DNA from 4 places in the Paenibacillus sp. FSL R7-0272 genome. Region 2 is predicted to be linked to each of the others. Evidence: predicted binding sites of a transcription regulator. Region 2 holds the regulator's gene; each other region holds the start of a gene.

Evidence for each region. Region 2 encodes Rex, which represses fermentation and respiration genes when NADH is low (regulators of the CRP and FNR family bind a similar motif). Its sites were predicted from a motif close to TTGTGAAATATTTCACAA; they were not measured.
Region 1: the regulator Rex is predicted to act here: its motif matches at 2,829-2,846, upstream of adhE (bifunctional acetaldehyde-CoA/alcohol dehydrogenase).
Region 3: the regulator Rex is predicted to act here: its motif matches at 4,363-4,380, upstream of MKY23_RS26090 (formate/nitrite transporter family protein).
Region 4: the regulator Rex is predicted to act here: its motif matches at 4,376-4,393, upstream of nadA (quinolinate synthase NadA).

What each region holds. Positions count from the first base shown of each region.
Region 1 covers NZ_CP150221.1:4,121,421-4,127,726, forward strand. The annotation lists gene adhE (bifunctional acetaldehyde-CoA/alcohol dehydrogenase) at 136-2,748, opposite strand; gene MKY23_RS18320 (Crp/Fnr family transcriptional regulator) at 3,177-3,893, shown strand; gene MKY23_RS18325 (hypothetical protein) at 4,035-4,751, opposite strand; gene MKY23_RS18330 (hypothetical protein) at 4,946-5,674, opposite strand; gene MKY23_RS18335 (helix-turn-helix domain-containing protein) at 5,858-6,175, opposite strand.
Region 2 covers NZ_CP150221.1:3,943,085-3,949,390, forward strand. The annotation lists gene MKY23_RS17400 (hypothetical protein) at 1-243, opposite strand, end outside; gene MKY23_RS17405 (amidohydrolase) at 288-1,595, opposite strand; gene MKY23_RS17410 (redox-sensing transcriptional repressor Rex) at 1,579-2,235, opposite strand; gene dinG (ATP-dependent DNA helicase DinG) at 2,454-5,315, opposite strand; gene MKY23_RS17420 (tetratricopeptide repeat protein) at 5,516-6,211, opposite strand; gene panD (aspartate 1-decarboxylase) at 6,253-6,306, opposite strand, start outside.
Region 3 covers NZ_CP150221.1:5,935,819-5,942,124, forward strand. The annotation lists gene MKY23_RS26080 (MFS transporter) at 1-721, opposite strand, end outside; gene MKY23_RS26085 (molybdopterin oxidoreductase family protein) at 888-2,951, opposite strand; gene MKY23_RS26090 (formate/nitrite transporter family protein) at 3,419-4,276, opposite strand; gene MKY23_RS26095 (FAD-dependent oxidoreductase) at 4,533-5,894, opposite strand.
Region 4 covers NZ_CP150221.1:60,149-66,454, forward strand. The annotation lists gene tilS (tRNA lysidine(34) synthetase TilS) at 1-1,431, shown strand, start outside; gene hpt (hypoxanthine phosphoribosyltransferase) at 1,484-2,023, shown strand; gene ftsH (ATP-dependent zinc metalloprotease FtsH) at 2,124-4,166, shown strand; gene nadA (quinolinate synthase NadA) at 4,464-5,402, shown strand; gene nadB (L-aspartate oxidase) at 5,438-6,306, shown strand, end outside.

The DNA of each region.
Region 1 (6,306 bases), 180 kb from region 2:
GCCTCACCTCCTTTCCTATCTCTCCGTTCTTTCCTTCGGCTATGCAACTATACAGCAATCGGGGCTCCCCAATGTGGAGAACCCCTGAATCAATTGCTTTAACTTGAAGTGCTAAGTTGTAATTTATGTTGCTTGTTATTCAAATTTGCCATAGAAAGCGTTGCGATACACATCGGCAAGTTCAGTGACCAGCGGCAGTTTTGGATTCGCTGTTGTACATTGGTCTTCGAAGGCACGATCTGCCAAGTAGTCTACACGCGATTCGAAGTCTTTCGCGTCAAATCCGATTTCCTGGAACGATTCCTCGATGCCCAGTTTTTTGTTCAGATCACGGATGGCTTTAATCAAGCTGTTCACGCCTTCTTCGGTTGTGCGTGCTGGTAATCCGAGAATACGTGCGATTTCGGCGTACCGCTCATCTGCCACAAAGTGCGAATATTTCGGGAACGATGCAAATTTCGTCGGTTTTTTCGCATTGTAACGAATAACGTGTGGTAATAGGATAGCATTGGTGCGTCCGTGTGCGGTGTGATATTGACCTCCCCATTTATGCGCCAAGCTGTGGTTAATGCCCAGGAACGCGTTGGCAAAAGCCATACCAGCAATCGTGGAAGCATTATGCATTTTCTCGCGTGCCAGTTTGTCACCTTGCAGTGACGATTGCTCCAGGTATTGGAACACCAGTTGGATGGCTTTGATTGCCAGACCATCTGTATAGTCATTCGCCATAACAGATACGTACGCTTCAATCGCATGTGTCAATACGTCCATACCGGTGTCGGCTACTGCCGTTTTTGGCAAACTGTATACGAACTCAGGGTCTACAATCGCCACATCTGGTGTCAATTCATAGTCAGCCAGCGGATACTTGGTATTACCATGCTCTTTATCTGTAATAACCGCAAACGATGTAACTTCCGAACCTGTACCCGATGTTGTCGGGATGGCTACAAATTTTGCTTTCGATCCGAGTCTTGGGTATTTGTAAATCCGTTTACGGATATCCATAAATTTTTGTTTCAGGTTGTTGAACTCTGTGTCAGGATATTCATAGAACAACCACATCGCTTTGGCAGCATCCATTGGTGACCCGCCACCGAGTGCGATAATACAGTCTGGCTGGAAGCGTTCCATCATGGCTGTACCGCGGTCTACTGTTGTTGTTGATGGATCTGGCTCAACTTCTGAGAAGACTTCAATCGCTACCGGTGTCTGACGTTGACGCAGGTAATGCTCTACTTTTTCCACATATCCGAGTTTGACCATCATGGCATCTGTAATAATCGCTACGCGAGTAATGTCCGGCATTTTGGCAAGGTATTGAGTTGCCCCTTTTTCGAAGTAGACTTTGTTCGGCACTTTGAACCATTGCATATTCACGGTACGGCGAGCCACCCTTTTCACATTGATTAGGTTCACAGCAGTTACGTTGGAAGATGTCGAGTTACGTCCGTACGATCCACAACCCAGTGTCAACGATGGCATGTTGGTATTATAGATATCTCCGATTGCGCCATGTGTTGAAGGGGAGTTCACGATAATCCGTCCGGTTTGCAGGCGATCCGCAAATTGATTGATCACTTCTTCATTGTTCGAATGAATGACAGAGGAGTGACCCATACCACCAAAAGCAACCACTTCTGCCGCACGCTCAATACCATCTTTTGCAGATTTAACTTTGTAACATGCCAGCACCGGACTCAGTTTCTCAGCAGACAATGGGAATTTGGTGCCTACACCTTCAATCTCGGCTACCAGAATTTTAGTACCTGCCGGTACTTCAATACCGCACATTTTGGCAATGTTCACAGCGGACTGACCTACAATGGTCGGGTTAACCGCACATTTCTCTGCGTTGATTGCACCTGCTGTCAGTTTGGCTGCCTCTTCTTTGTTCACAAAGTAACAGCCGTTCGTAATCATTTTCTTTTTCACTTGATCGAAGATGGGTTCTTCAATAATGACCGCTTGTTCGGACGCACAGATCATACCATTGTCAAAAGACTTCGACAGAATCAAATCCGTTACCGCCTGGTTGATATCTGCACTTTTCTCGATAAAGCAAGGCACGTTACCTGGTCCTACGCCCAGTGCCGGTTTACCACAGCTGTACGCTGCACGCACCATCGCTGATCCGCCAGTCGCCAGAATGAGAGCAACATCATTGTGGTTCATCAGTGCGTTGGTACGATCCATGGATGGATCATCAATCCATTGGATACAGTCGGCTGGAGCACCGTTTTTCACAGCAGCTTCAAGCAAAATTTTCGCGGCCTCGCGGCTACAGTTCTGTGCGGAAGGGTGGAAACCAAAGATGATCGGGTTACGTGTTTTGATGGCAATCAGTGCTTTAAACATCGTTGTTGATGTCGGGTTGGTTACCGGTGTGATCCCCATGATAATACCAACCGGCTCCGCAATTTTCTGGAAGCTGTCATATTCATTGTCTTCGATAACGCCTACTGTTTTTTCATATTTAATGCTGTTATAAACATACTCTGTTGCGAATATATTTTTAATAATTTTATCTTCATATACACCGCGTCCCGTTTCTTCCACGGCCATTTTGGCGAGCATCATATGTTTATCCAGTCCCGCAAGCGCCATTGCCTGCACAATCCGGTCTATTTGCTCCTGATCCATGGACATGAATGCTGCATGTGCTTTGTTCGCTTTATCAATTAACGTTTGAATATACTGACCTGCTGTCGGTTCTTTTGTTGGGGCGACTTCATTTTTTACAGCCATCTCCCTCATCCTCCTAAAGGTTCGTATTGGTTTGTCTCTCTTCTTTACATGCACATCGTAACACGGGGAAAAGATATATTATGTGATTTTTTTCACAAAGTATGACAAATTTTAGTTAAGTTTTTAACCTCCCCTTAGAAGTCATATTTCAGTTTCTATTTAAAATAGTAGACCAACAGCCTCATCCTTCCCCTCGAAAAGTGAATTTAATCACAATGTTTGAAATTTCGCCATTTTTAAATGCTTTCCATGCCCCTCAAACGGTAAGATTAGGTATATACTGAACTTAAAAATTGAACCACCGCAATTTGTACCGTACCTCCACACGGCCGAGATGCCCAGATCAGGATGGCACAGTTTGCGGCGAACCTCGGGGGCAACATGTAGCTGCACTCGCCAGACCGGGGAGATAAAGGGGAGATCAACGTATGGGAGAACTAACAAACGTACTGGAAAAACGCGGAAACACCAACTGTTTCTCGGAAGTGAATTTTAATCATCTGCTCGTAACGATGAAAGACCGAACCTACCCGGAAGGAACACATCTGTACTGGGAAGGTGACGTCTCTGACAAACTTTATTATATGAAACGGGGACGTGCACAGATCACGAAATCCACCGACGAGGGCAAGGAACTGATCATGTACATGTACCAGACAGGCGATATGATTGGTCAGGCCGATCCGTTCTTTGGCTCCAGACACAGCTTCTCGGCGGAAGTACTGGAGGACAGCGAGATTGGTGTGCTGGAACACAAGGACCTGGAAATGTTGATCTGTCAGCATTGTGACTTTGCGATTGATTTCATGAAGTGGATGGGCATTCATCATCGTTTAACCCAAACAAAGTTCCGGGATTTGATGTTGTACGGTAAACCTGGGGCACTCTGTTCTACCTTGATCAGGCTATCCAATTCGTATGGAGAGGCGCACGGAGATCATGTGATGATTCATAAAAAAATTACCCACACGGATCTGTCCAATATGATTGGCGCTACCCGTGAAAGTGTAAACCGCATGCTCAGTGACCTTCGCAAAAAAGATGCCATTGAATATGACAATGGTATGATTGTGATCAAAGACCTGAAAATGTTGCAGGGCATTTGCCACTGCGAATTGTGCCCGAATGAAATTTGCCGCATTTGACGTCATGTTAAATGAATAGCTTGACCTCAGGTAGCGGGCCTTTCACTTGCTGTCACGACTGTTTAAAGAGTTCATCATACAGTAAAAAGCCCAAATTTGATTATTATCAACATTGGGCTTTTCGTATTTCCTTGTATGTGCTCAGGATGCGTTGACAAGTTCAAGCTTCACCGCATCCCGTGGATTTAATTTCATATCCAATCCATTCTCCATTAACTCTTTATCATTGACCTTGATTACCCAGCGCTGATTCGTCCGAGGCATAACATTCTCAACGGCAACAACAAACTTGTTATTCTCCGACAGACGCACAACTCCACTGGATTTTAATACGTCACGAACAGTGCATTCTTGCACATAAATACCGGCATACTGCCGATTCAGATTTGGTTCCACGCTACCACCGCTCACTTTAAGCAGGGTTGTCTGATATGCGACACCTTCTCCCCCGCTGTCAGCAGCTTTGACGTATATAATGACTTCATCCTTAGCATGAAGCTCGGTATCCCACTTTTCTGGAGCAATATCCTTACCGTTCAGCTTCACTGCCCAACTCAGAGACGAATCAAGAGAAACCTCACCCACAGACTGGATCCGTTTTCCGTCTGCCGTAAAATCAACCAGCCCGCTGTTCAGCAAAGCTTTTTTGAGCGTCAAGCCTTCACTGAAATCTCGTTTGATGGACTTCGTCGCATCAGGTAAAAAAGTACTGCCATCAATGGCAACCGTAATCGTATTGGCTGAATCTTTCTCTGAGACAACCGGCTGTTCGGAAGGCTGTGTCTCTCTGGTACACCCCGTCAAAATGACGAGAACAATCATACATAGACCTATGTAACCGGGAATTTTCTTCATCATGTAGGTAACACCACCCTGCGTAAAATCATTCACCCTGTTGTCCATACCCTTTATTATGGCACATTCTTTGATAAAAAACAGTGTCAAAGCCGTTACTTTTGTCCTTTCCCTGTTTACGCACCTACCATCAAAAAAGGGAGAGCCTGCAAGCAGACCCTCCTTATACTGCATTAGCCATACGTTTGACCCGACCACTATTGAACAAAAGCCTGCATGTAGGTACGACCTCCGTCGCCGTCCTTCACATAGGGATTAAGGCCAAACGTCTGAGTATCGGATACAAAAACACCAGTAAGCAAACGACCTTCAAGTAATGCACCGTCTACCTGTACGCAGCAGGACGGAGCATCTACGTATTCCTGATACAACGGAATATGACCGTAGGGCTGATGAATTTTGAACACTTTGCCCTGCTCATGCAATGGGCGATCCGAGAAATACGTCGGAACAATATATCGTGCAATAACTTCCAGTTCTTCCGCAGTGTAGAACGGCTCATCACCAAGCCAAGGTGCAAACATACGGATTTTTTCGTATTGTGACCAGACAACGGCCTGAATGAGCATTTCGATCTGAACCAATTTCCCGTTTCCGGCCTTCAGACAGAGCCGGTCGTTGTAAGTTTGTTGTTTTGCATGAGACACACGATCTGGTAACCGCAGTTCACAGCCGATACATTTCCAGCCACTAGGCGCTTGGATCCATTTTTGCAGCACCGCCGGAGACGATCCTGAGCCAGCGCTGTTCATCCAATCCACGTCTGTGTGGACAGGATTATTACTCCCCGAAGGTGAATCAACCGAGCGTTTGAACAGTTCTGCCGTTTTCTGATAAATCAGATGAACCTGAATGGATGCGCTCTCAAGTTCTGCAATATCTTGTTTGCCGTAGCGTATTTCACGGGATAAGCTTTCTTCTCTCATGACAAGTGGCCTCCTTCGCTCCGGCCGTCTGCGGCCATTTTCTATAGATTATACTACATCTGATGACAACATGTGCAACGGATAAGCGAAAAAGTCCCATGTAAGCTGTCACAGAAGACAAAAAACTCTTGATTTCACTGGAAATCAAGAGTTTCTGTACTTTCTGCACACAGCATCAGCTGGTTATTCCACCCAGTGTTCGGCCCAGTCTTGAATTTGACTCATTACAGGCTGTAACGCCTTGCCCTTCTCGGTCAACTCATACTCAATTCGCACTGGCGTTTCCGGGTACACATGACGCACCAGAATACCTTCGCTCTCCAGGTCTTTCATCCGTTCAGACAACATCTTGTCGCTCATGGATGGTATCAGATTGGAGATGTCTTTGAATCGCTTTGAACCACTCATTAACGTTTGAATAATCAACCCATTCCAGCGCTTGCCCAAAAAAGAAAACGCCGTCTCAAAGCGCGGACACATCCGCATATCTTGATCTTCCACTTTTATCACCTCTTTAGAGATCACTCAACTTACGTTTTGTTAGTATATTTCATAATAACACATTTGAGCTTTAAAGAAAACGTCTGCCGCAAAAAACTTTACATTAAAAAAACAAAACTCAATACTATCGA
Region 2 (6,306 bases):
ATTATCTTTGTTTTTAGCTGTCATCGTCCAGTATATGTTGTCAGCGCCACTCTTTTCGCCCCACACGTACTTCCGCAGTTCATCAGGTGCTGTAATGCCCAGCTGGTTCTGTGCCGATTCAATCGCCAATGCTTCTTCCTGCCGCTGATCCTGCGTGACATAGACGTAATATCGCTGAAGCCCAATCAAGATCAGAACGAGAATGAGCAGCGATATCCATATCCACTTCTTTTTTTTCTTCAAGAGTTGAACTTCCTTTCCCTAAAAGTGCGCATTGAAGTTGCCTCTTAACGCGCAAGCAATTGATCAAAGGCCAACTGGGATTCCCGCAAAATGCGCTCTTCATCCAGTGTTAAACATTCACCATGTTTTACGACTTGTTTGCCATCTACCCATACATGTTCCACATCTTTCGCCGAAGCCGAGTAAATTGCATGTGAAATCAAATCCGTGTGTGGATAGAAGTGAGCCTGTTCAATGTTGAGTGCAATAAAATCAGCCTTTTTACCAACTTTCAAAACTCCAGTATCGTTCAGGAAGATGGACTTCGCACCGTAAGCTGTTCCAAGAAGCAACGCTTCCCCGGCAGGTACGGCGGTAGGATCACCGGATACTCCTTTATGAATTAAAGCTGCAAGTCTCATTTCCTCAAACATATCGAGATTGTTGTTGCTTGCCGGTCCGTCTGTTCCTAAAGATACAGTAACTCCTGCTTTCAACAAAGCGGGAACACGAGCTACACCCGATGCAAGCTTCAAATTACTACCCGGATTATGGGATACAGCGACATCATGACGTGCCAAGATCTCGATCTCTTCATCGTTGAGATGCACAGCATGCGCTACGAGTGAAGGACGTGAGAAAAAGCCATGCTTCTCCAAATGTGCCACTGGACGCATGCCATAATCTGATACATTCTGCTCCACTTCACGAAGCGTCTCTGACATGTGCGTATGGAGAGGCAGGTTTAGATCATGCGCAACTTGAACAAGCTTCTCTATGTAATCTGGAGGGCATGTGTAAGGCGCGTGCGGAGAGATTACGGTTGTGATGCGTCCATCCGCCTGTCCATTCCATTCACGCGCAAACGCAGCGGACTCTTCGAGCTTTCGCATCTGCTCTTCTTCGGAGCACAGTCCAATGACACCGCGAGCCAGCGCAGCTCTTGCTCCTGACTGTTCAACCACTTTTGCTACCTGATCCATGTGGTCATACATGTCCAGGAAAGCTGTTGTTCCGCCTTTTAACATCTCAAGCACCGAAAGGGATGCTCCCCAATACACGTCCTCAGAAGTCATTTTGGCTTCCATTGGCCACATTTTTTCTTGTAACCACACTTGCAATGCCAGGTCATCACCATGACCTCGAAGCAGAGACATTGCCGCATGACCATGCGTATTGATCAGACCCGGCAGGAAGAGCAGTCCTTTTCCATCCACTTTAGGCAGGTTCTCGTCACCATCCGGAAGCGTCTCACCAATATGCACAATCTTGTCATTTTCAACGACCATATACCCTTGAATCACAGTCCAATTGGCACCTTCATTTACAGCAAATTTACCATTTTGGATTACCCATTTATTCGTTGTTGTCATCAAGCTCATCTTCCTTCCCGTTCTCCAAATAATAAGCCAAACTGAGCAAATCCGTTGTAAAGTCCGCATGATGAATCCGCACATGTGAAGGCGTCTTTAGAATCGTCGGCGCAAAATTCAGAATCGCCTCAATACCCGATTCAATCAGTTGATCGGCAACATTCTGAGCTTCCGTGTCCGGCACCGTGATGATCCCGATACGGATGTTATCTTTCTGAACCGCTTCTGTAAGTTCTTCCATAGGTTTGACCGTCAGGCTATTAATATTACTGCCAATCTTAGGCCCAAACGCATCAAAAATAGCGACAATTTTCATATTGTCCTTCAAATAAGCATTATAATTCGATAAGGCATGTCCGAGATTACCGGCCCCTACCAGAGCCACATTAATTTGCTGATCAATTTTCAAAATGTGACGAATCTTCTCGATCAGGTAAGACACATCATACCCGATTCCTTTACGACCAAAATCACCGAAATAAGCTAAATCTTTACGGATTTGAGCTGGATTCAAATCCAGTCGCTGTCCTAGCTCCTGCGAGGAAACCGTTGTCACCTCACGCTGAACCAACTCGTTTAAATAACGCAAATATACAGGCAGACGCCGTACTACCGCTTCTGATATTTTATCCGATTTCATCCTTGCTCCCCCTTACCATCGCCACGATTAAATAAATATTGAAAAGATGAGCATTCTGTATACATGCAATATCCATGCATGATGTCCTCATACAGAATGCCCGAATTATTAGGAATATAAGTTCATTAAAGCGCTGCCCTGTTCGAACTTTGTGAAGTCTTCTTCAAAGTTTAACGCCATGGTGAAGTCCAATGCAATGTTATAGCTTTACATCGTAATTATTTTTGAGTTTCTGCAGGTCGATCTAACCATTCAGCAATACGGGGAACCATCTGTTCTGTCAGCATATGCTCCATCTTTGGTCCAGGTAGCGAATACAGGAAGTACTTGCCGTAATAAGCTTCAATTACACGCGTATCATACACAATGACGATTCCGCGATCTTTGCCTGTCCGAACAAGCCTGCCGAACCCCTGCTTGAAGCGAATGACTGCCTGTGGCACAGAAAGCTTCATAAATGGATTTTTCTTCTGCTCTTGTAACAGTTCACTCTTCGCTTCCAGAAGCGGATGGTTAGGCGGCTGGAAAGGCAGTCTCACAATCGCAAGACAGGTCAGCGCTTCACCCGGAATATCGACGCCCTCCCAGAAGCTACTCGTACCCAGCAGGACTGCTGCTTTGGCATCCTGGAAGCGTCGGGTCAACTTCGAACGATTCCCGCTGTCAACACCTTGCCCCAGTAGCGAGATGTCATTCCCGGACAAAGCCTCTTTCAGTGGTTCATAGACTTGTCGAAGCATTTTATAAGAGGTAAACAGCACCATCATACGTCCTTGAGTTGCAATCGCCGTCTCAGCAAGAGAGTGCACCAGCATCTGTACAAAGTGCGCGTCCCCTACGCTCCCCTTCAAACTCGGGAAATCCCGCGGGATTACTAACAAAGCTTGTTCCCGATAATTGAATGGGGAAGGTAGCATCGAGGTCAGAAGCCGATTATTGTCGGCAGCTTCCTGCAAACCCAGTTGCTCAATCATGAACTGGAATGACTTATCCACCGACAGCGTAGCCGATGTAAGCACAACGCTTTTCTTTTTATCGAAAAACATCTCTTTCAATTGCGCGCTAACATCCACCGGAACAGCGTATAGCTGGAGTGACTTGCTACGGAACTGTCCGCTGGCCTCCATCCAGTACACGGTCTTGGCATCATCCATACGCATGAAGAATCTTAAATTCTCCTTCATCGTCGTCAGATCTTTCAAGAGCCCGGTGATATCAGTGATCAGACTGTCGGACTGATAATCATCCTGATCTTCTTTTACTTCGAGCAACAGTTTGTCACCCTTACGAACCAAATCACCCAATGTCACATAGATCTGGTTCTCCAAATCCTGCAACTCCTGCCACTTGGCAGGCTTCTGAGACGCTTTAAGCCGCAGCGAGAACTGTCCGGTCTCCCCTGGAGAAGCATCACTCCGTTCAGGCAGAAGACCAAACAGAGCATCGCTCAGACGATCCCACATTTCCTTCACTTCAACGGCAAGGGGAAACATCTGATCCACCATTGAACCCCATTGTACACCGTTCTCGTGCCCTGACAACTGGGAGCGGAGCATTGGGAGCTGACCGTTACGACTATCTTTAAACAAACGGGTCAGTGTGTGTACGAGCGTAAAATACTTCATGTGAAGCCCAAGGTGTTTACCCGCTACATCTTCAAGATGGTGCGCTTCATCAATGACCAGACTTTCATAAGCTGGCAACAGCTGATGAGCAGCCTTCACGTCTGTAAACAGTTTGGAGTGATTGGTAATCACAATATCAGAAAGTCCTGCCTCATGTTTCGCACGATGATAGAAGCACTTGCGGAACCACGGACAGGATCTACCGAGACAAGACTCGGACTCGCTCTGCACCGTTTCCCAGAAATCTCCTCCGCGTGCACTAAGGTTCAATTCTTCATCGTCACCCGTTTCGGTTTGTGTGAGCCACACAATCATCTGTGCTGCCGTGAAGTAGTCCTCTTTCGGCGTAGCAAATTCACGTTTGTTGATTTTGTGTTCGAATTTGCGTAGACAGAGATAATGGCCTCTCCCCTTGAACACGGAAGCTTTGAACGGAAAAGGAACTACCTGCGTCAGCATCGGAATATCTCGTTCGCGCAGTTGTTCTTGCAAGTTAATGGTGTGAGTGCTTACCATCACCTTCTGTTCTTGTTTTACACTTTCATAAATAGCAGGTAACAAATATCCCAAGGATTTCCCTGTTCCCGTTCCGGCTTCCAGCAAAAGATGTTTCTCTTCATCCAGTGCCTGCCGTACACTGCCAAACATCTGTGTCTGTGCTTCACGCTCTTCATAATGATCCAGTGTCTCTTTGAGGTTGGCGCGCACCTGATCCATAAACTGATCAAAGGTCACACCGTCCAGCGGATTCGCTTCTCTTTCATCCCGAGGAGCTCCAATTTCCGTCCAGTCACTAACGTTAAGCGCCAGCTGACGATAATAGGTATGCCCATCCAGGTCCTGAATCGGTTCTGCTTCCTTTTCTGCACGTAGTCCGTCGAAAAACCATCCCAGATCACTGTCTTCTGGTGCAAACAGGTCGCTTAGCCGCTGAATTGTAATTAACGGCAGCTCTCTTAGTTCATCGAGACATTTGAGCAAAACATGAGCTGTTGCCAGTGCATCACTGTCAGCCTGATGGGGCCGGTCATGTTCAAATCCAAATTCGGCTGATACATAACCAAGCTGGTATGAACCCAACGAAGGAAAAGTTATTTTCAAGAAATCAATCGTATCCAGAATACGACCTGTAAACGGTAAATATCCACATCGATCAAGTGCATTCTGTAAAAAATGAAAATCGAATGCTACGTTATGGCCCACCAGAACCACATCGTCAAGAAGCGGTACCATCTCCATCATCATCTCTTCAAGAGATGGAGCATCCGCGACATCTTCTTCTGTAATTCCGGTCAACCCAGTGATGAATGGCGGAATTGGAACACCCGGATTTACATAAGAACTATATATTTGAGTTATGCTGAAGTCATGGTCTATGATGGCAAGTCCGGCTTGTATGATCTCACCGTCGGACTGCGTGCCGGTTGTTTCGAAATCCAAAACGGCAAATTTCATTGCAATATACGATCCCTTCCATTCCAGTCTATGTTACAGCATAGCAAAAAAAAGGACATTTGAAAATTAACTGACAAAAAAGCGGTGTTTCCGCCGCTATGTCAAAGGAGGAAACACCGTTCTTTTGTTGCCAAATGTCTTTTTCAATTCAGGGCAATTTGGGCATGTCTTGAAACAGACTGAAGTGCAAGTGCAGATTTTCAGACACACCCTAGCTGGTTTGCGTATTGCAGTTTACCTCTGTTCAGCCTGCAAACTTCCATGTTGTACAGAGGTTCGGTCAACGTCGGGTCATACTGAAGGGCCTGTGCGAACAGGGAGCATGCTGCTTCTGGATTGGAGAGCTTCGCTTGGATACAGCCCAGAGCATTACATACAAGGCCTTTGAGTCTTGCTGATCCCTTAAGTAGCATAATCTGCTGTAAATGGGTTTCAGACTCATAAATCTGCTCCAGACTTAAGTGTGCGAGTGCCAGATAAAAACGGGCTAAGGCACTATCCGGGTAATCGTTCACAACCCGTAAGAATTGATCAATAGCCTGCGGATACATTTGTAGCTTGAAATATCCTTGGCCGCGGCTGAAGCATTCAAGATGAAGTTCAGGCAAAGCTGTCACTGCTTCCTGCTCCGGCTCAAGTGAAGCCGGTTTGTCCAGCTCCCTTTCCCGAATCTGACTCATCTTTTCTTCAAACATTAGCCATTCATCCAGCATCCCGTCACTCATTCGTTTGAGCAAATTCCATTTTTGTTGCAGCTCCTGTTTGTTCAGACCTTCAGCGGAAGGATAGCTCTTGATAATTTCATCTAACATGTCGTTCATTTCGGCGAAAACATGCTGGAACATCGATGCATCCCCACCCTTGGAAAATGAATTAGTGCAGTGACCTGTACTCATTTTTTGCTGGATAGGCCGATTTCATTCCCCTTCCCAGTCGATTACAAGATCGTGGCGTGAACTTCTTTCTTCATCGTCTGAACCGGTTTGTTCTG
Region 3 (6,306 bases), 2.0 Mb from region 2:
GGGATACGCCTGTATTCCAAATCGAGTTTCCAAATAAAAGGAACAACACGCCCAGACTCATAAACAGATACAGCCGAGTGTTCCCCAGCAGTGTCCAGATGCCCGGACCGTCTGGTACGGTTTTGCGTTTCGTCAGCTGTACTTCTCCCTGCTCCGGCTCCGCCCGGGACAGATAAAACCAGAAAAACACTGCAAATCCTGCTGAGGTCACCCCGTTTAACACAAAGCTCAGATGATACGAAAAGTCAGCGAGAAATCCGCTAAGCGCCGTTCCAATCGCCACACCGATGTTGTTCGCCACATAAATAATGTTAAACAGATCTCCGCGCCGCTCGGCAAACCGGAAGCCGATAAACGCTTGAATTGCAGGCAACGATAATGAACTGAATAACCCAATCCAACCCATTGCACAGATAAAAACAACCCAGTACGCGCTAATCCAAGGCAATGCGAACAATCCTGCCGCGTTTAGTGCAAGCGAACCAATGATTAGTTTTTTCACACCTACACGATGGTATAGAGAGCCACCAAGCAGCTGTCCAAAAATACCACCCAGAGATTGAATCAAAATAACAAAACCTGCGTTTGCCATCGTGCGCCCCAGCTCGTCGAATACATACATAGTCGTCAGCGGCCACATGAGAGCACTACCCGTGGCACTCACCATGCTTGCCAGCAAAAACACTTTCACTTCTTTTGGATAGTTATCCAGCCATCTCAACATTTTACCCATACTCCTTACATCTTCTAGCCTGACATACCCTTACCATTGTCCGCACAAAAAGCTCCCGCACACGTGGCACAACTCGCCACGGCGGAAGCCTGTAAGTTAAAGATATTATAATATGAATCTATATTACATCAAAACTATCTGGCTGCAAGCACATTCATTGCCGCTTCACTTCAACAGTGGCCGAGAAAAAGGTAGCACCGTTCCCCATATCCGACAAGCGGCTGGATGTCAACGAGTTGGAGCGCTGTTTTTTGCCCTCGCCGTCCCACCACAGTCCTTGGCTGATGACCGTTCCCGGAAGCATGGCATCCGTCACTTTGGCAGTCAGTTCAATACGTCCGCGTTCATTCCACACCACAACGGCATCGCCATCCTGCACATCGCGGCGAGCCGCATCCTCTGGATGAATTTGCAGTAGCGGCATCTTCTCCAAACGTTGATGTTTAGCTGAATTACCAAAGCTGGAGTTCAGGAAATTATGGTTTGGAGGAGATACAAACATCAGTGGATACGCTTCATCTGGCCCAGCAGGATTCTCTCCATCAAAACCTTCAACTAGCGCGGCGTATGTCGGTAATGGCGGTAGTCCCTTCTGTTCCATCTGCTCGGAGTATAATTCAATCTTGCCTGATGGCGTAGGCAGATGTTCCAGGAAAGATTCGTGGACCGACATGTCCAGCTTCACAAACCGCTGTTGCTTCAGACGATCCAGTGTAATCCCGTTCATATACGGGTTCTCCGTGCCCTGAAGTGCATTCTCAATCATCTGCTCCGGCTTCTCACCAAAGATGTCCGCATCATAACCCATGGCTTGTCCAAGTAACGAGAACAGCTCCACATTGCTTTTACTCTCGCCGATTGGTGCGATCACCGGCTCTTGTAGCTGGACATACTGGTGCCAGTAGGACAGGTATAGGTCTGTTGCTTCAAAAGATGATGTCGCTGGCAGCACAATATCTGCATATTTTGCCGTATCCGTCATGAACAGGTCATGAACCACAGTAAACAGATCTTCCCGTGCAAAACCTCGCTCCACTCGTTCCGTATCCGGTGCTACCACCAGTGGATTGCTGCAGTAAACTAACATAGCCCGGATCGGCTGCTCCGCCTCCAGCAATGCTTCGCCAATCCGGTTCATGTTTACGACCCGCGGATTGGCATTTTGCCTTAGGTCAGGCCGCTCGAGCGCGTCACCGTTGGTGCTCCCGTAGCTGTTCGTGCGAACTGCACCGCCGCCGCGCTTCAGCCACTGCCCTGTAATTGCAGGCAAGCAGGCGATGCTGCGCACGTTCATGCCCCCATTGTCATGGTGCTGCAAGCCATTGCCAATGTGAATATGAGCGGCCTGCGCTCTTCCGTAGAGCTGTGCCAGCTCCACAATCGTTTCTTCCGGCACGCCTGTAATGCGTGCTACGCGCTCCGGTGTGTAACTACGGACATGCTCGCGTAGCGCTTCGTGTCCCACGGTATATTTTTGCATAAATGCTTCATTCGTCAGTCCTTGCTCAAACAGCACATGCATCATTCCCAGTGCCAGCGCACTGTCCGTACCCGGATAGAGCGGAATAAACCAGTCTGCCCACTGAGCCGTCCGGTTACGATGAACGTCAATGACAACGATTTTGGCACCGTTCTTACGAGCCTTCTCCGCCAGTACAACCTGATGCATATTGGTGCTGACAATGTTCCCACCCCACACCACAATCAGGTCCGCATGCTCTGTATCCTCAGGCAACGTGCCGTGGTTGGCTCCCATCGTATATTTCCAGCCTGTGTTACCAGCAGCATTACATATCGTCTGCTCCAGCACGCTTGCGCCTAGCGCATTGAAGAAACGCCGATCCATGCCGTCGACACCTAGCACACCCATATTGCCGTAAAAGCTATAAGGGAGAATGCTCTCAGGTCCATACGTTGCAGACAAGTCTTTGAACTTTCCTGTAATTTCCTGAATCGCTTCGTCCCAACTGATACGCTCGAACTTGCCTTCACCTTTGGCGCCGACACGTCGCATCGGATATTGAAGACGCCCCGGATGATACACCCGCTCCGTCATATTTCGAACTTTATTACAGATTGCACCCTTCGTAATCGGATGATCCGGATTACCGGTGACCTTCGTAATTTTACCGTTTTCTTTATGTAATAGCAGACCACATGTGTCTGGACAATCGAGCGGGCATACCGCTGGAAATACACCATTCTCCTGTTCAATCATCATTGGGCTCCCCCTCTTTCAATAGCTATCCCTATATCATATCCCGTTCAGGGTTATAACGTAAAGAGAACAGAATGAATCGGCCAAATCTTCATCATTGCTGGAGAGCACATTGTGTGTGCAAACCGTTCATTCCATTCGAAAATTTTAATTTTGAAAAAAGTTTTTTGCCTATGATTCAATCTTTGAATCGAAGGGTAAATTAAGAACAAGGCATTAGGCTGGTGTTTCCCCACTTCCTCCTCATGCCATATCATGGACCACTCCCGAAATTCGCCATGCTCAGGTTTCGTTCCCCCGAACCTTGTCATGGCGAATTTAATTTTGGGCAAAAAAAAGATGACCCCCTCCCATCTCCCCACGATCAACCCTGTCGTGAAGCGATGAAATGCATCATCTCACTTCGTTATTCCGTATTCTTACAAATATGATGCTACAATGCTCCTAAGTGTCGACTCTCCCATAAATTACGCCTGTTTACTCCACATCGCTCTACCTTCTGCTTCCACTGAAGAAACCATAGCAGGAACAACCGTCTCCGGCTTGGCCGCTGACTCTGTTTTACGCAGATATACCATCCAATACGCAGCCGCTACGAACAACGCTCCACCCGTTAAATTACCTAGCCAAACCGGAATAAAATTCATGACGTACTGGCCCCAGGAAAAGTGCCCCTCAAAGATCGCCGCTGGAATCAGAAACATGTTGGCCACAACGTGCTGAAATCCGATAGCCACAAACGCCATCGTTGGAAACCAAATGCCCAGAATTTTACCGCTCATCGTATCGGCTGCATAAGACAGCCAGACAGCCAGCGCTACCAGCCAGTTACAGCCTATGCCTGAAATAAAAGCCTGCAGGAAGCTGTCATGCAATTTGTGTCCTGCCATATCGACAACTTTGCTCAGGTATACACCCTCTGCGGTGAGCCCAAGCACATGACCAAAGAAAAAGGCCACAAACAATGCACCGAGCAGATTACCCACGGTCACAAGTAGCAGGTTCTTCAACATGCTGGCTGGAGAGATTTTACTTGTGATTGCAGCGAGCGGTACAGCCATCATATTGCCCGTTAACAGTTCTCCACCACCAATCAAAACCAGAATCAGACCTACCGGGAACACCGCCGCTCCGATAAACGTTGCAATGCTCCCCCACTCCGCTGGTGCAGATGCAATTACGCGAATATCGAGCAGAAACCCAAGCGCAATAAAGGCTCCCGCCAGGAAACCAAGAATCAGCACAGAAGAAACCGGATTCTGTGCTTTCTTAACACCAGCCTGCGCCGTATATTGTGCAACCTCCAGAGGTGTTTTGGTCGCCATATGTCATCCTCTCCTTTGTCTTCTATCCGTTCGCAAATCATTGAATTCATCTATGGTTTTATTGTATCTCGACCTTGTCGAAAACTTTGTGCAAATAATCACAAAGTAATCTAAGAAGATGATTCAATTTGCTACTTAGACGACAAAAAAAAAAGACTGACGATATGATCGCCAGCCTTCCTTCTGTCTTTATTTTATGATGTACCCAAATTTAATATCGTTGCTAGCCGCCTACATTCATGACTCACCTCACGACTTACACCAGCGCAGGCGCTTTAACCTCTACCGGAGGCAGGGCTTGCAGACCTGCTGTGTTCAGGAAGTTCCAAGGTTTGTTGTAGTGCGGTTGGAAGAAGAAGTCGATAAACGCCAGCTCATCCACCGTCATGTTGTTCTGAATACAAACCGAGATCGTATTGATCGACTGCGTCAGATCCACTTGTGACATTACCTGTGCACCGACAATCCGGCGAGTCGCTTGTTCGTAAACCACTTTAAGCAACAGTTTCTCAGCCGTTGGCATGAACTCAGGACGGTAGCTGTCTTCCAGAACAACCGATTCGACAACAAGCCCCTCTTCTTTAGCAGACATCTCGGTCATTCCTGTTCCTGCAATATTTTGCTCATAAATTTTGATGCCCGATGTGCCCTGTGTTCCCATATAAGGTGTCGTTGGACGAACCAGGTTTCTCGCTACGAGTGTACCCATCCGCACGGCGTTTGTTGCTAGTGGAATGTAAGCCGCTTTGCCGGTTGGATTGTAGTGGATCGCACAGCTGTCACCTGCAGCAAAGACATCTTCCTGACTAGTTTGCATATATTTATCGACGATAATTGCACCGTTTGGCAACATATCCACTTGGCCTTTAAGCAGCTCCGTATTTGGACGGAATCCGATGCAAAGAATGACCAAGTCAGTCTCAAACTCCCCTTTGGATGTGATGACTTTGGTTACCTTGCCGTTCTCGCCCGTAAATTTCTGTACGGTTTGACCGAGAGCCAGTTTAATGCCTTTATTCGTGAGCGTATCTTCAATTCCATCTGTAAATTCAGGATCAAGGTATTTGTTCAAAATACGATCCACACTGTCGATCAGCGTCACTTCTTTACCGTTCATCTGGAATGCTTCGACCAGTTCCACACCGATGTATCCTGCGCCAACTACAGTAACACGTTTCGCATCTTTGGCTTTTTCGATAATAGTGTTGGAGTGATTGTAGTTTTTGCAAAGCAGGATGTTATCCATCTCGATGCCTTCCAGCTTCGGCACAACAGGCCATGAACCTGTAGTCATGATCAGTTTATCAAATGTATCTTCAAATTCTTCCCCGGTTTGCAGATTTTTAGCCCGCAAGGTGTGGCCTTTGGCATCCACTGCTGTAACTTCGTGAAGCATCTTGGTCACTACCCCGAGATCTGCCAATTGATTCGGCGAAGAGTAGAACAGGCCGTCAGGGTCTTTGACCACTCCACCTACGTAGAGCGCAATACCACATGACAGGAAAGAGATATTATCATTGCGTTCATATACAGTAATGGTGGCATCCGGGTATAATTTGGCGGTATTTACGATAGCTGCTGTTCCTGCGTGTGTACATCCGATGACTGCGATTTTCATGAGAGTTCCTCCTTGGAGTATATAAAATAATGAGTTTAATAAACATGGTTATGGTTGTGAAATAATTCACTATTCATTCGGTAGATCACTTGTGATTTATTTCACTTTATACACTCATTATAATGTGATATTTTTCACATTGCAATAGGTTTTGCAAAAATAAATTCAATTTCCTCATAAAACATGCGACAGTTCTACTTTTGTCTTAAGTTCACCATAGATTTTTATACGTTATAAGTACGGACCCAATCTTATTTTCACTGCTTACATTTTCCCCGAGTTGCCTATTGCTTATGCCCTCCAAATCATTCAAATTCCGTTTTGGCGCAGTGCCAGCTATCTTCTATCGAACACAATAGGCAGGATGAATGAACAAAATGCGAAAATGGATGCCATTTGAAATTAAAGGTTG
Region 4 (6,306 bases), 2.7 Mb from region 2:
TCGCGCTGGGAGACACTGGTGGATAATGTACTGGATGCAGCGGAAGAGCATCAGTTATGGGTTCCCGGAGACCGGATTGTCATCGCTGTATCTGGCGGGCCGGATTCGGTAGCTTTTTTGCATATCATGCATGAGATCAGCAAGCGACATGTGCCGCTTGAATTGATCTGTGCCCATGTACATCATGGATTTCGGACGGAGTCGGATGAAGAGGCCCGTCAGATGATGGATGTGGCACGTCAGCTTGGCCTTGCATTTGAGTGGGTAAAAGCCGATATACCTTCCTATATGAAACAGACAGGTCAGGGTCCACAGGAGGCAGCGAGGAACCGGCGTTACGCCTTTTTGCATGAAGTGGCTGACAAATATGGGGCAGCAAGTATTGCCCTGGCACATCATGCCGATGATCAGGCCGAGACAGTTATGCTTCATTTGCTCCGAGGTAGCGGGCTTTCGGGGCTGGCAGGTATGAAGTTCAAACGTCGTGAAAAAAATGTGGAACTTATCCGTCCATGCCTTCGTATAAACAAGACAGACCTTGTAGAAGCTTGTATTACACAGGGTTTTACTTATTTTCATGATGAGAGTAATGATCAACGAAAATATCGGCGTAATGCGATTCGTCTGGATGTGCTTCCATTTTTGGGGCAATATAATGGACAACTCACGCCGTCACTGAATCGACTTGCCGAAATTGTGGGTGACGAAGACGATTTCATGGAGCAGAGTACTCAAGACACATACAGGTGTCTAGTGCAGGTGAACGGCGGAAGGCAGACCTTTGAGGTGCCTTCCTTCTTGAAGTTACATGTCGCTTTACAACGAAGGTTGATTAAACTAATATTGAATTATCTGCCTTTGGACAGTGATTTTGTCGACTTTACCCGTATTGAAACTATTCGGCGCAAGGTCATGGAGACCGAGGTGACGACCTGGAGCCTGGATATAGGACAGACACTCGTATGTGTCCGGGAGTATGATCTGATTTCTTTTGGCGAACGGGCAAGTGCACAGGGTCAATCTTACGAGTATCGTCTTGCACAATGGAGCGGAACTTATGAGCTTTCACTCACCGAGATTAACCGATATATCCGGTTGATGCCGATGAGTCCCGAAAACTATCATGTACCGGAATCGGCTGATCAGGCCGCATTTGATGCGAATGGGCTTCAGATGCCGCTGGTTGTACGTTCACGGTTACCTGGAGATACCATGAAGGTAATGGGATTAAACGGGAGCAAAAAGGTGAAAAATATTTTCATCGACGAGAAGATTCCCCCATCTGTCAGACCACGCATTCCTGTGGTTTGTGATGGAGCAGGCAATGTCATCTGGTTACCGGGTGTTCGCCGGTCCGATATGGCTCCTGTCAGGGAGAGCACTTCCGCAATCCTGTACATGACTGTAGGCGATTCAGCGATTCAGGGGTAGTGGTTATGGTTCAGGTAAGGCTTTCATAGTATAACTTAGGAGGTTCGCACAGTTGCAGAACGACATTCAAGAAGTATTGATCAGTGAAGAAGAAATTCAGAGTAAGGTTAAGGAATTAGGCGCAACACTTAGTGCCGATTATGCTAACCGGAACCCTTTGGTCATTTGCGTGCTCAAAGGTGCGTTTATATTTATGGCTGATTTGGTTAAGAACATAACGGTACCGGTTGAGATGGATTTTATGGCCGTATCCAGTTATGGTGCATCTACCAAGTCATCCGGTGTTGTCAAAATCATCAAGGATCTCGATGTATCCGTTGAAGGACGTGAAGTTCTGATTGTCGAAGATATTATCGACAGCGGACTGACCCTCAGCTATTTGATTGAATTGTTGGAAAACCGCGGTGCTGAAACCGTACGTGTGGTGACATTGTTCGATAAACCATCCGGCCGTAAAGTGGAACTGGAAGCTCACTACACGGGCTTTGATATCCCTGATGCGTTCATCGTGGGGTACGGTCTGGATTATGCCGAGCAATACCGGAATCTTCCTTATATCGGGATTCTGAAACCAGAAATCTACACAAGCTGATATCTAGTAAGGCCGAAGCCTTGAGCTGTTCTTGGCTTCTATTGAGAAGCCATGTCGGGCTATGTTAAAATAATTAAAGTGTCTCGAGAGGAGGTAGGGGATGAATCGGTTCATCCGGAATTCTGGTTTTTATTTGATTCTTTTTTTAGTTGTGGTGGGTTTAGTTAGATTTATCACAGATGGAAACGATGTTATAGAAAACCCTAGATATGATCAGTTTCGTGCTGAGGTTAAAGCCAACAATATCGCCGAAGTGACTGTTCAATTCAATGGTCAGACATATCTCGTGACCGGCCGATACAAACAAGCACCTGATGGGGCCAAATCAGAAAATTTCTCAACGTATATTCCTCCTACGGATGAGGCAATTACCGAACTTGTAGCTGCAAGTGAAGCTAACAAATTTGAATATCATCAGGAACCAATGAAAGGTGACAGCATCTGGTTGACGTTGCTGACTTCCTTTATTCCTTTGATCATTATGTTCCTGCTGTTCTTCTTCCTGTTTAATCAGGCTCAAGGCGGCGGCGGTAAAGTAATGAACTTTGGTAAAAGCCGTGCTCGCCTCTACAATGAAGAGAAGAAGCGCGTTACATTTGAAGATGTGGCGGGTGCAGACGAGGAGAAACAAGAGCTTGTTGAAGTCGTAGACTTCCTCAAGGACCCTCGGAAGTTCGCAGCCGTTGGGGCACGTATTCCGAAGGGCGTATTGCTCGTAGGTCCTCCAGGTACAGGTAAGACATTGCTTGCTCGTGCTGTAGCCGGTGAAGCAGGTGTACCATTCTTCAGCATTTCCGGTTCCGATTTCGTTGAAATGTTTGTCGGTGTCGGTGCATCACGTGTACGTGACTTGTTCGAAAATGCAAAGAAAAATGCGCCTTGTATCATCTTTATTGACGAGATCGATGCAGTAGGACGTCAGCGTGGTGCTGGTCTGGGCGGAGGTCACGACGAGCGTGAACAGACCCTTAACCAATTGCTCGTTGAAATGGACGGATTCGGTGCAAACGAAGGTATTATCATCGTTGCCGCAACGAACCGTGCAGACATTCTGGACCCTGCGTTGTTGCGCCCAGGCCGTTTTGACCGTCAAATTACAGTGGATCGTCCAGACGTCAAGGGCCGTGAAGCTGTACTGAAAGTACACTCCCGTAATAAACCGCTCACGAAAGATGTGAAATTGGACATCATCGCGAAGCGTACAACAGGTTTCTCGGGTGCAGACCTGGAGAACTTGCTGAATGAAGCGGCATTGCTCGCAGCACGCCGTAACAGAAAAGATATTTCCATGCGTGAAGTGGATGAGGCGATTGACCGAGTCATCGTTGGTACGGAGAAGAAAAGCCGTGTCATCAGTGATCGGGAGAAACGCATTGTTGCTTATCACGAAGCAGGCCATACCATTGTAGGATACTTCCTGGAACATGCTGATATGGTACATAAAGTGACCATCATTCCGCGCGGACGTGCGGGTGGATATGTAATCATGTTGCCAAAAGAAGACCGTATGCTCGTTACCAAACAGGAGTTGCTGGATAAAGTAACCGGACTTCTCGGAGGTCGCGTGGCGGAAGAATTGTTTATCGGTGAGATCGGTACCGGTGCATACAGTGACTTCCAACAAGCGACAGGTATCGTTCGTAGCATGGTTATGGAATACGGTATGAGTGAGAAACTGGGTCCAATGCAATTCGGAAGTTCACAAGGACAGGTATTCCTTGGACGGGATATCGGTCATGAACAGAATTACTCGGATTCCATCGCATATGAGATCGACCAAGAGATGCAACGCTTTATTAACGACTGTTATGAGAAGTGTAAAGCTCTCCTTACCAAACATACAAGAGAGATGCATCTGATCGCTGAAACACTGCTTGAAGTGGAGACACTGGAAATGGATCAGATCAAGCAATTGATTGAAACAGGTTCCTTGACACCAAAAGCAGAAGGCGATAACTCAGGAGAAGGTACGCCAAATGAAGGCGGCGAGCCAATCATTGATAACATCGGTGATGTTCGCGTTCGCATTCAAGGCAAAGATGAAACATCTGAGCCACCAGCTGGAGATATTCCAAACGAAGCTCCTGACCTGGATAAGGGCAGCAATGATCCGAATGATGGTGGCTCAAAGCCAACATCTTAATATGTAACATGTCTGGTCATGTGACCGGAATGAAAAGAGAGCCCTTGTGGCTCTCTTTTTTTTGTAGGATTTATTCAAGATCAGAAGAAACAGATAATCAAGAGCTATATGGCGAACCGGATAGCATAAGGGGGAAAAGGCAGTATATCCTGCCTTTTTTCATTTATTGACAGAGTCGTGAACGTTGTGTACATTAGTTGTTAAACCGCTTGTGATTCGTTTCACCAGCGAACATAACGACATAGGTTAGTCCATGAAACAGCGCTTGACGCTGTCCCGATAAGGAGAGGATCACAGGTGGAAGCTCTGGCTTTAGAGCGCAAGGCTGAGATGAATCGTGAGCTGCGTGAGCGGCTGATGGAACTCAAGAAGGAACGTAATGCTATTATTCTTGCTCATTATTATCAACGTGATGAAGTACAGGAAGTCGCAGATTTCCGCGGAGACTCTTTCCTGCTGGCCCAGAAGGCAGCGCAAACAGATGCGGATGTTATTGTATTCTGTGGTGTTCATTTTATGGGTGAAAGCGCTAAAATTCTGGCTCCGGGCAAAACCGTTTTGATCCCTGATGAACGTGCCGGGTGCCCAATGGCAGACATGGTGAACGTGGACGGATTACGTAAGCTGAAGGCACAACACCCGAACGCCAAGGTAGTCACCTACATTAATTCCTCGGCTGAGATCAAAGCAGAAACAGATATTTGCTGTACATCAGCAAACGCTGTTCGTGTAATCCAGTCTGTGGATTCCGAAGAAATCATCTGGGTACCGGACAAAAACCTGGGGCATTATGTACAGCAGCACACAGACAAGAAGATGATCATCTGGGAAGGTTACTGCAATACACACGATATGCTCACGGTAAAAGATGTTGTTGAGATGAAGGCTAAATATCCGAATGCTGAGTTTGTGGTGCACCCCGAGTGTCGCCCTGAAGTTGTAGAAATGGGGGATTTTGTAGGCAGCACAACAGCCATTTTGGAATATTGCAAGAAATCCTCCACTAAGGAATTCATTGTCGGCACGGAGGATGGCACAGGATATCAGCTTCGCCTCGACAGTCCGGATAAACAGTTCCATTTTGCGACCAAGTTCCTGGTATGTCCGAACATGAAGGTGAACAACCTGAAGAAGCTGGTCAAATGCCTGGAGACGATGAAGCCTCAGATCTATGTCCCACCGGCTGTTGCTGATAAAGCCAGAGAATCACTAGAGCGCATGTTACTGGTGAAGTAACATGCGTTACTCTTGCTCCGAGACAGGTGAATAAGATGATACCGCAATATATATATGATTTTGACCTCTCTGCGCTGCCAATGGTGGAGACCGATGTACTGGTGATCGGTTCAGGCATTGCTGGTTTGTTTACCGCAATTAAGGCTAGCGAACAGCATCGTGTTCTGATGATTACGAAGAAGTCTTTACTTGAGAGTAACACCAGATATGCGCAGGGCGGGATTGCGGCTGTTATTGCTGAAGATGATTCTCCTGCGTACCACTTGCAAGATACTCTTGTTGCCGGAGCCGGTTTGTGTCGATCCGAGGCAGTTGAAGTATTGGTTAATGAGGGCCCGGACGGTGTCAGAGAACTGATCCGTCTGGGAACATTGTTCGATCTGGAGAACGGCGAGTTGGCGTTGACGCAGGAAGGTGCGCACAGCCACCGCCGTATTTTACATGCCAATGGGGATGCGACTGGATATGAGATCGTAAGGGCACTCGCTGTTGAGGTTCACGAGCATCCAGGCATTGACGTTTGGGATGAGCACTTTGTGGTGGATTTGATTACGGATCGAGGAGAATGTATCGGTGCTCTGATTCTGAAAGAAGACGGCTCAAAGGTGTTTGTCAAAGCAAAAGCAACAGTGCTCTGCTCAGGCGGTGCGGGACAGCTGTATCGTTATACGACGAATCCGGATGTAGCTACAGCTGATGGGGTAGCTATGGCATACCGTGCGGGGGCTATAGTTCGTGATATGGAATTCATCCAGTTTCACCCGACATCCTTATGTTACCCGGGAGCACCCCGCTTCCTGGTATCTGAAGCGGTACGCGGGGAAGGTGCTTGCCTCCGCAACGTGAAGGGTGAACGATTCATGGAGAAATATCATGCCCAGCTTGAACTGGCACCCCGTGATAT